4 regions of the Cellvibrio sp. ATLC23 genome follow, and region 2 is predicted to be linked to each of the others. Evidence: predicted binding sites of a transcription regulator. Region 2 holds the regulator's gene; each other region holds the start of a gene.
What was found. The regulator PhoB, encoded in region 2, activates phosphate uptake and scavenging genes when phosphate is short. The targets are predictions, from matches to a motif close to TGTCATAAANNTGTAACA.

Region 1 (2,208 bases), on a different contig from region 2:
TTACCGGGCGCCGCTACAGTTTTTCTGCGCCTATCGCGCTGCACAATAATGTCGCGGGTTATTTGGAGGTCACGCTCGATGTTCCGCTTCACTCCGAGCGCGACTATCGCTTTTTTATGCTGTGGATGGCGGCGATATTTTGCTCCCTGCTGGTGATTTGGTGGTCGATCCAGCGCCAGTGGTGGTCGCAGTTAAAAGATAAGTTGCCAACCGCGGGTGAGATAGTCACTGCCGTGGTAGAAAAAATGCCGACCATTGAAGATGTGCCCGAGCCCGAGCCGGAATTGCCCAAACAAGTGTCGGTCCGGTTGAGTTTAGATATCGTGAATATGAGCAAACTCTACCAACAATTAAACAGCGAAAGTTTTGCCAATGTGTTGCGCCGTTTTGAAAAACAATTGCAGGGCGTGTTGAATTTATACAGCGGTGAACGGCAAATGTTATCGGGCGAAACTTTGATTATCGATTTCACCGGCGAAGCGTTTTACGAATGCAGCTTTCGCGCCGTCTGCGCTGCACAATTGTTAAATAGCCTGACCAGCCAAAGCCCCAGCCCGCGTTTGCATTTAGCAGCGGCGGTACATGAATTATCGGCACCGGTGAGTTCGAATAAATCGCTGCTGAAAGATTTTGTGGTGCAACACAACAATCATTTAAAACCCGATAAAGGCGAAATTTTAATTAGCCAACGTTTGATAGACCACGAGCTGCAGGCGCATTTGGATATAGTGAGCGATAGCGGCAAGCTAGTGGGATTAAAAGCTCCTTACGCGGCCCTACTGGCAAAACAAGAAGAACAATTGGTGGGTGCAACGACGACCTAATCGCGTGCGATGCGGATTGCAGTGTTCTATCCAGGACTCGCCGTAAACCCATCCATGGGGGCTCATCTGCGACATCCCTGTCGCAGACGGTCCTGGATAGAACACCGCAATCCACCGACAAGATTTCCGCAATATCGCACAAACCCGCTGTCACACACCTGCAACAATTCCATCACATAACCGTCACGCAGCCGTCATAACCTTGCAGCATCGCCCATCGCAAAGTTGTGACTACTATGCTCAATATCGAACAGTCCATCAGCACTAAATTCCCCGGTTTTACCCAACAGTCGCCCATGGTGCGCAACTCCACGCTCAGTATTTTGCGCAAGCTGACCCATGAAAAAGAAATTAATGCCTTTTTGCGCGAGCATGAAGGCAATCGCGGCATTGATTTTATCGACCGGATTTTTGAGTACTTCAATTTTAGTTACAGTATCTCCCAGCGCGAGCGCAACAATATCCCCGCACAAGGGCGCGTGATTATTATCGCCAATCACCCGATTGGTTCGCTCGATGGGTTAGCACTGCTGCGTTTAGTCAGCGAAGTGCGCAAGGATGTGAAAATTATCGCCAACGATATGCTGATGGCATTTGAGCCGCTGCACGATTTACTGCTGCCGCTGGATAATATGACCCGCGCCGCTTACAAACAGAGTTACAAAAATATTTTGCAGGCGCTCAATAACGAAGAGGCAATTATTATTTTTCCGGCGGGTGAAGTATCCCGCGCTAGCCCCACGGGGATTAAAGATGGAAAATGGCAAGCGGGCTTTTTGCACTTTGCGCGCAAAACCAAATCACCTCTGTTACCCATTTTTGTCTCCGCCAAAAACTCCATGCTGTTTTACAGCGCCTCAATGATTTTTAAACCGCTGGCGACTGCCCTGCTCGCCCATGAAATGTTTAACAAGCGCTCGGCAGAAATAAAATTCCGCGTGGGTGAAGTGATTCCCCACCACGCACTGGAATCCGATCAGCTCGCCGACAAAGCCCTAATCAAACGCCTGAAAAAACACGTTTACAAAATCGGCAAAGGTATTTCCTCTAAGAAAAAAAGCGCGCCGGTATTTGTCACCGAAAAAACCATCGCCCACCCAGAAGATCGCGCCGCACTGAAAAAAGAATTTAAAACCGCACAATTAATTGGCAGCACCCGCGACAACCACAAAATATTTCTGTGCGATTACGATCAACACCCCGTAGTGCTGCGCGAAATTGGCCGCTTGCGCGAGCAGACGTTTCGCTTGGTGGGCGAAGGTACCGGCAGCAGACGCGATCTGGACAAGTACGATCACTACTACCGCCACCTGGTATTGTGGGATGAAGAAAAACTCTGCATAGCAGGTGCCTATCGTTTAGGTGAAGCGCACAAGTTGATGAA
Region 2 (2,208 bases):
AAAATACGACAAAAAGCCCCACTTTACTGGCGTTTGATGCGCATGGACCGCCCCATTGGCACCCTGCTGCTCCTGTGGCCCACACTCTGGAGCTTATGGATTGCGGCCAAGGGCTTGCCCAGCCTCAAGAATCTGGTGATTTTTGTGCTGGGGGTGATAGTGATGCGCGCCGCTGGCTGCGTAATCAATGACTTTGCCGATCGCAAAATTGATGGCAGGGTCGAGCGCACCCAACATCGCCCACTCGCCACCGGCGCCCTCACCAGCCGCGAGGCCATCGGCCTGTTTATCACTCTATGTTTGATCGCCTTTGGGCTGGTGCTATTTACCGACCCTCTCACCATCAAACTGTCGGTTGGCGGCCTGATTCTCGCGTTTTGCTATCCCTTTATGAAACGCCACACCCATTTGCCGCAAGTGGTACTGGGCGCGGCATTCGCCTGGGGCATACCTATGGCTTACGCCGCCGAAGCGGGAGAACTCACGCAAGGTATTTGGCTGATATATCTGGCAGTGGTGCTCTGGACAGTGGTCTACGATACGTTTTATGCGATGGTGGATAGGGATGACGATCTGAAAATCGGCGTCAAATCCACCGCGATATTGTTTGGCGAGCAGGATCGCATTATCACTGGCGCACTCCAAGTCATGACAATTTACGCTTTGATACTGGTCGGCAATCGCTTTGAGTTGGGCAGTTTTTACTATGTAGGGCTGGCAGTTGCGGCCGGCTTATTTGTCTATCAACAATGGCTGATTCGCTTTCGCGCCCGCGCCGCCTGTTTTAAGGCATTCCTCAATAACAACTGGGTCGGTGTCGCGGTATTTGTCGGGATCGTTATGGATTATCAATTTCACTAGCGGCTAATTTTTCACCCTGTCATAAATGTGTAACACTGAGCTTATTTAATACACTGCAACAATAGCTTCACAAACCTGTGAGGCAAACCGTGGTTTTTTCAGGCAGAACATTTATGACTGGTCGCAAAATTCTAATCGTTGACGATGAATCCGCAATCCGCGATATGCTGCGGGTAGCGCTGGAAATGGCTGAATACAACGTGTTGGAAGCGAGCAATGCACAGGACGCGCACGGCATTATTATCGATGAAAAGCCCGACCTGATCCTGCTCGATTGGATGATGCCCGGCACCAGCGGCATCGAATTAGCGCGCCGTTTGAAGCGCGATGAAGTGACCGCCAACACCCCCATCATCATGCTGACCGCCAAAGGCGAAGAAGATAATAAGATTCAGGGGCTGGAAGTGGGCGCCGATGATTACATCACCAAACCTTTTTCACCGCGCGAATTAGTCGCACGCTTGAAAGCAGTATTGCGCCGCGCCGATCCACAAATCAATTCCGCGCCGATTACTGTACAAGGCTTGTGCCTTGATCCCGCCAGCCACCGCGTTACCATTCACGATCAATCGGTTGATATGGGCCCGACTGAATATCGCCTGCTGGAGTTTTTCCTCACCCATCAGGAAAGAGCTTATACTCGCAGCCAATTGCTGGATCACGTTTGGGGCGGCAATGTGTATGTGGAAGAGCGCACAGTGGATGTTCATATCCGCCGCCTGCGCAAAGCCCTCACCGTTGATGGCCACGAAGATTTGATCCAGACGGTACGCGGTACGGGCTATAGGTTTTCTACTCGTATTGAAGCCTGATCCCTGATTTTCGTCGCAAGGTCGGGACTCCACCGCAAGACACGCCGTGAATACATCCATGTAGGCTCATCTTCGACATCCATGTCTCAGACGGTCTTGCGGCGGAGTCCCGACCTTGTGACTGCTATACACCACGAGGTTTAGGTCTTGTTAAAAGGTTTTAGCGCTGAGCTCCAGCGCATTCTCATTATTCTCGCCCTGTGCAGCCTGATTGGTTTTTTCAGCGGCCTGTACGCCGTTTGGATGCTGATTGGCTGCGCCGCTTACATTATCTGGATGCTCTGGCAAATGCGCCGCCTCAATCAGTGGCTGCTGTGTCAGGAAGCGGAAGAAGCACCCGAAGCCACTGGCATCTGGGGTCAGGTGTTTGACAACATCTACCAGTTACAGCGCAGCCAACGAGTTGAAAAAGAAAATCTGCAGGCAGTAATTAAGCGTATTCAGGAAATCAGCTCGGCACTGAAAGACGGTTTGATCATTCTGGATGCCCGCGGACACTTGGATTTTTGGAATCCCGCCGCCCACCGGATGCTGG
Region 3 (2,208 bases), on a different contig from region 2:
AACTGGGCGTTATCGTCAGCAATAATCAAATGCTGCGCACTTTCATCTACCTGAATCGCGACAGGTGTCACGCCCTCTGGCAATGCAGGCAAGGTAAACACATCCTGGCTGAGTGTCTCTTCGCCGGTAATCATATTAGTATTGCTGCTGAAAATACCCAGCAACAAACGTTTATCAGCGGTGAGTGCACCCATCAAAATACCGCTGGAGGTGTCTTGCACCGCCAGCTGGCTGATCGCGGAGCCCTGCTCATCTAACTGCAATGGCGCATCACCCAGGGGGTATACCAAGCTGGGAACGATCTGACGCTTGTCCTGCGGATAACTCAGGGCATAGTTAACCTTGATCAAGGTTACCTGGCCATTGCTGTAACCATAGGCGATCAGACCCTGATCCGGCGTACTGGTGGCTAAGCGGGTAAAAGTAGCACCTTCAGCGCGCGGCACCTGTGCGTTCAAAACCGGGCTGCCATCATTGACGGCGAAGAAGTTCACTGCACCACTGCGCTTAAAGCTGGCACCGATCTCTTCATAACGCTCCAGGATCAAATACTCAGTCGGATCTGCCTCAAGTTGCTGCAACTGCACAGGGGTAAAACGCTGGGTGATATCGACCGACGCCCCGCGAAATAAGGGCGCGATTTCAGAAAAAAGATAGAAGAAAATTAAACCCAAGGAAAAGACTACCGCCAGACCAGCTGACATTACGCCATAGCGCGATAGCTTGTCTTTAAATTGGCGGATACGACGCAGGCGGCTGCGCTGCTCGGTTGTTGGCATCAGGCTTTGCATTGGCTTAGCCACTAGGACTGGTTCGGACATGGTCTACTCACCTGAAATTGTCTGGCGTGTAAATGATGCTAACAGGCAAAAATGACAGTTTTGTTACAAAGCAAAGACACTGTCACATTAGTGTCATATTTTTAGTTGCAACCATAAAAAACGCCGAACAAGTCGGCGTTTTTTCAAGCAACCTTGCAGATTACTTCAGCTCGGCAAGAGCCTTAGTCACCATAGTTGCGGGCAGCGGGATGTAACCATCACGCACTACGGTTTCTTGACCTTGTTTGGAGAGAATCAATTTGATGAACTCCAATTGGATCGAATCCAATGGACGATTAGGGTGCTTATTGATGTACATATAAAGCACGCGTGACAGCGGATAAGAGCCATCCAGCGCATGTGAAGCTTCAGCGGTCACAAACGGCTGACCATCTTTCTTAGACAAAGGAACCGCTTTAACACCAGAGGTGATGTAACCAATACCCGAGTAGCCAATACCGTTAATAGACTCAGAAACACCCTGAACTACCGAAGCAGAACCTGGCTGTTCAAGAATGCTAGCTTTGAAATCGCCCTTACACAGCGCTTCATCTTTAAAGTAACCATAAGTACCAGACACTGCGTTGCGGCTATACACAGTGAAATCACGGTTTTCCCAAGCACCGGTCAAACCTACTTCACCCCAACGGGTTATATCCTTAGCACCACCACACTTGCGGGTTGCAGAGAAAATGGCATCAACTTGAGGAATACTCAAACCCTTGATCGGGTTATCTTTGTTGACATAAACAGCCAATACATCAATCGCCACAGGTACAGCTGTAGGCTTATAGCCATGTTTAGCTTCAAATGCCTGAATCTCTTCTGTTTTCATCATCCGGCTCATAGGGCCGAAATTAGCAGTGCCTTCGGTCAAGGCTGGTGGCGCAGTTGAAGATCCGGCACCTTGGATTTGAATATTGACATTGGGGTAAGACTTTTTGAAGTCTTCAGCCCAAAGAGTCATCAGGTTGTTGAGTGTATCTGAACCAATTGAGTTCACATTCCCTGATACACCGGTGACCACCTTGTACTCGGGTAACTTAGGATCAACTGCCGCTTGCAGTGCAGCTGCACACACCATAGAGCCGGCCAATGCCAACCCTTTAATAATTTTCATAGCGTTCATAGAGCGCTCCGTTTAGTCATTCGTGAATAATGAATTCATGCTTGTTGATGGAAAGACTTGCCTCTCCATTGGTGATTACTTTATCCAGCAAATATGACAGTAATATGACTGAGAGAAACTTTTGTCACAAATTTGTCGCAGAATCGTCATATCTTTTTTGATTCCATCCAAATAAAAACACCCGCCGAAGCGGGTGTTGATGAGGCTATTTTACAACTCGTAAACCGGGGCGTTTAGGCGCAGCGCCAGAAGGCGATA
Region 4 (2,208 bases), on a different contig from region 2:
CAAGCGGTACATTCGCCCACTGATCCACTTCAACACTCAAGGTGAAATAATGGCTGTCACTTTTTTGTACCTTAGCCAGCGCCGGCTGAGCCTTTCCAGTAGAATTTTTTTCTGCACTACCGGTTTCGAGCACCGCTCCCTCTTCACCTTTTTTAAAGGCTTTTTGCAAAAACCCATTCAACCCTTTGTCGCTGTAATCGCAATCTTGTTGATTGACATTCATTGAGTCAGCAGCATCGACTGCTGGGTCACAATCATCTTTTGCCGATACAGAAATTGCAGCCATCAAACCCAGCATCATAATTATTGAACGCTTCATCATTTTCTCCCTTCAATTATAGGGGCATAATCATTAGAAAAAATTCAACTTAAAACAACAAAGGGTGCCGAAGCACCCTTTGTTTATTTAAACCCGTTCACTTAGTGAATTAGAATTTAAAATCGATACCAACACCAACATAGGTATCGTCACGCTCAGCCGCTAATGCCAACTCATTTTCTACACTAGTTACGTAAGAGTACAAAGTGGCAGCTTTAGTCATTTTGTAATCCAGACCAATGCTAGCACTTTCGCCGTCAGCCATTTTCACGTCAGATTGACCGTATTGGCCTTTCAATGCCCACTTGTCATTCAGATTCCACAAGGCAGAAACAAAAGCGCCATCTTCATCAGCACCAGTGCTGTCATTTTCATATTGCTCAGCCAATACACCTAATTGTACTGGGCCAAATACAACACGTGCTACTGCACGAACCAAGTCAACACCTTCTGCTTCAACATCTTGATCAACAGCAACTGCTGCATAAAAAGCAGGAGTGTTGTAAGCAACAGAAACAGAAACGCCATTATCAACACCGTCAGCTTCTTTAGTTACATAGGCAACGGAAGAAGTGAACGCACCCCATGAAGCAGGTGTTACGTACTGAACGATATTACTTGCGCGAATTTCACCTTTGAAAATCTGATTGATATCACCTTCCAAATCATTGAACAAGTCAACTTTCTCTTGTGCAACCTTGGTGGGAGTATCGAAATGGCCGCCCATAATGGTACCGGCAGAACCTTGCAAACCGATAAAGATATTACGTTGACCAAAAGTTTGGCTGCCGTTGGTACCATCATCTACTTCGGTTTGGTATTCAAATTGGTAAATCACTTTCAAACTGGAATTTACTTCCTCACTGCCTTTCAAACCAATGCGAGAAGCATTGCTCACCAATTCTACTTTGCTGCCAGAAACTTCTTCGTCAGCATTTTGCAAAGACACATTCGCTTTACCATAAACAGTAACATCAGCAAATGCCGCCGCTGGTAACAATGAAGCTATAACCAAAGCCAATAATGATTTTTTCATGGAGTCGTCTCCTGGATGTGTGTTTTAAGTGTTCAGTTCCTGGACACCGGGGGATCAGGTCATATTGAAATCGTGATACTTGTGTTTCAGTAGTATTGCCATTATGTGACCGAAAGATTACAAAATTATGACAAGGCACTAAGTATCGGCGGGTGATTATATAAAGAAAAAACAGAGAGTTTTGTGATTAAACGTGGTTTTAGATCAAATTCAGTAAATTTTTGCACTAATTTTGCGCTTTTGGTAATCAAAACATCATATATGAACAATTAGACGACTCAATAAAGCGCAATATTTAGTCAAAGTGACTGACCACCCCAGAAGAATAAAATGATTTGATTAAAGTTTGAGCATCGCTTGCCAGTTCATCATATGAACGCTGCTGTAATTCATCGGCGATTAGGCGCAGGGTTTCATCCAATGATAACGAGTGAGATTGCAGCAAGGCCAAGAGCCGTTGGCTTAGCGGATTAGCCTGGATAAAACAGACCTTATCGGCACGGTTGCGATAAACCACAAGTTGCGTTGGTGTAACGGTTTGAGGCTGAAAATTAGGGGAGACTTTATGTACCGGAAACTGATAGCTCAAATTGGCGACCAAAGGGGAAATGCGAGGTCTGGCCAGCAGAAGATCATCAGGCAAGTTACCTGCATCAGGAATTATTTCTTCGCTGACATCAAGCGCCAACTCAATCCATTCGTAGTGCGCAAGCTCCAGCAAAAATGGCGGATCGCCTTCACGCAAACCGCGCTCCTGCGCCAGATATTGTAAAAATTCTTCACTAATTTCCAAAAAATACGGTGTCTGGCACTGATGGTGATGAATAAAATCCCGCATCATTACATGCCATTG

Region 1: a site for PhoB is predicted at 973-990, ahead of olsF (bifunctional ornithine lipid synthase OlsF). Genes of this name have one in related genera too.
Region 3: a site for PhoB is predicted at 902-919, ahead of AC2CG4_RS11755 (ABC transporter permease subunit). Genes of this name have one in related genera too.
Region 4: a site for PhoB is predicted at 1,471-1,488, ahead of AC2CG4_RS01640 (porin). Genes of this name have one in related genera too.

What each region holds. Positions count from the first base shown of each region.
Region 1 covers NZ_JBXUOS010000002.1:335,334-337,541, forward strand. Annotated here, with positions in the region: gene AC2CG4_RS04410 (hypothetical protein) at 1-824, shown strand, start outside; gene olsF (bifunctional ornithine lipid synthase OlsF) at 1,061-2,208, shown strand, end outside.
Region 2 covers NZ_JBXUOS010000008.1:190,691-192,898, forward strand. Annotated here, with positions in the region: gene ubiA (4-hydroxybenzoate octaprenyltransferase) at 1-861, shown strand, start outside; gene phoB (phosphate regulon transcriptional regulator PhoB) at 975-1,673, shown strand; gene phoR (phosphate regulon sensor histidine kinase PhoR) at 1,821-2,208, shown strand, end outside.
Region 3 covers NZ_JBXUOS010000006.1:187,238-189,445, forward strand. Annotated here, with positions in the region: gene AC2CG4_RS11755 (ABC transporter permease subunit) at 1-821, opposite strand, end outside; gene AC2CG4_RS11760 (PstS family phosphate ABC transporter substrate-binding protein) at 982-1,950, opposite strand; gene AC2CG4_RS11765 (ClpXP protease specificity-enhancing factor) at 2,156-2,208, opposite strand, start outside.
Region 4 covers NZ_JBXUOS010000001.1:403,903-406,110, reverse strand. Annotated here, with positions in the region: gene AC2CG4_RS01645 (hypothetical protein) at 1-319, opposite strand, end outside; gene AC2CG4_RS01640 (porin) at 429-1,355, opposite strand; gene AC2CG4_RS01635 (HvfC family RiPP maturation protein) at 1,651-2,208, opposite strand, start outside.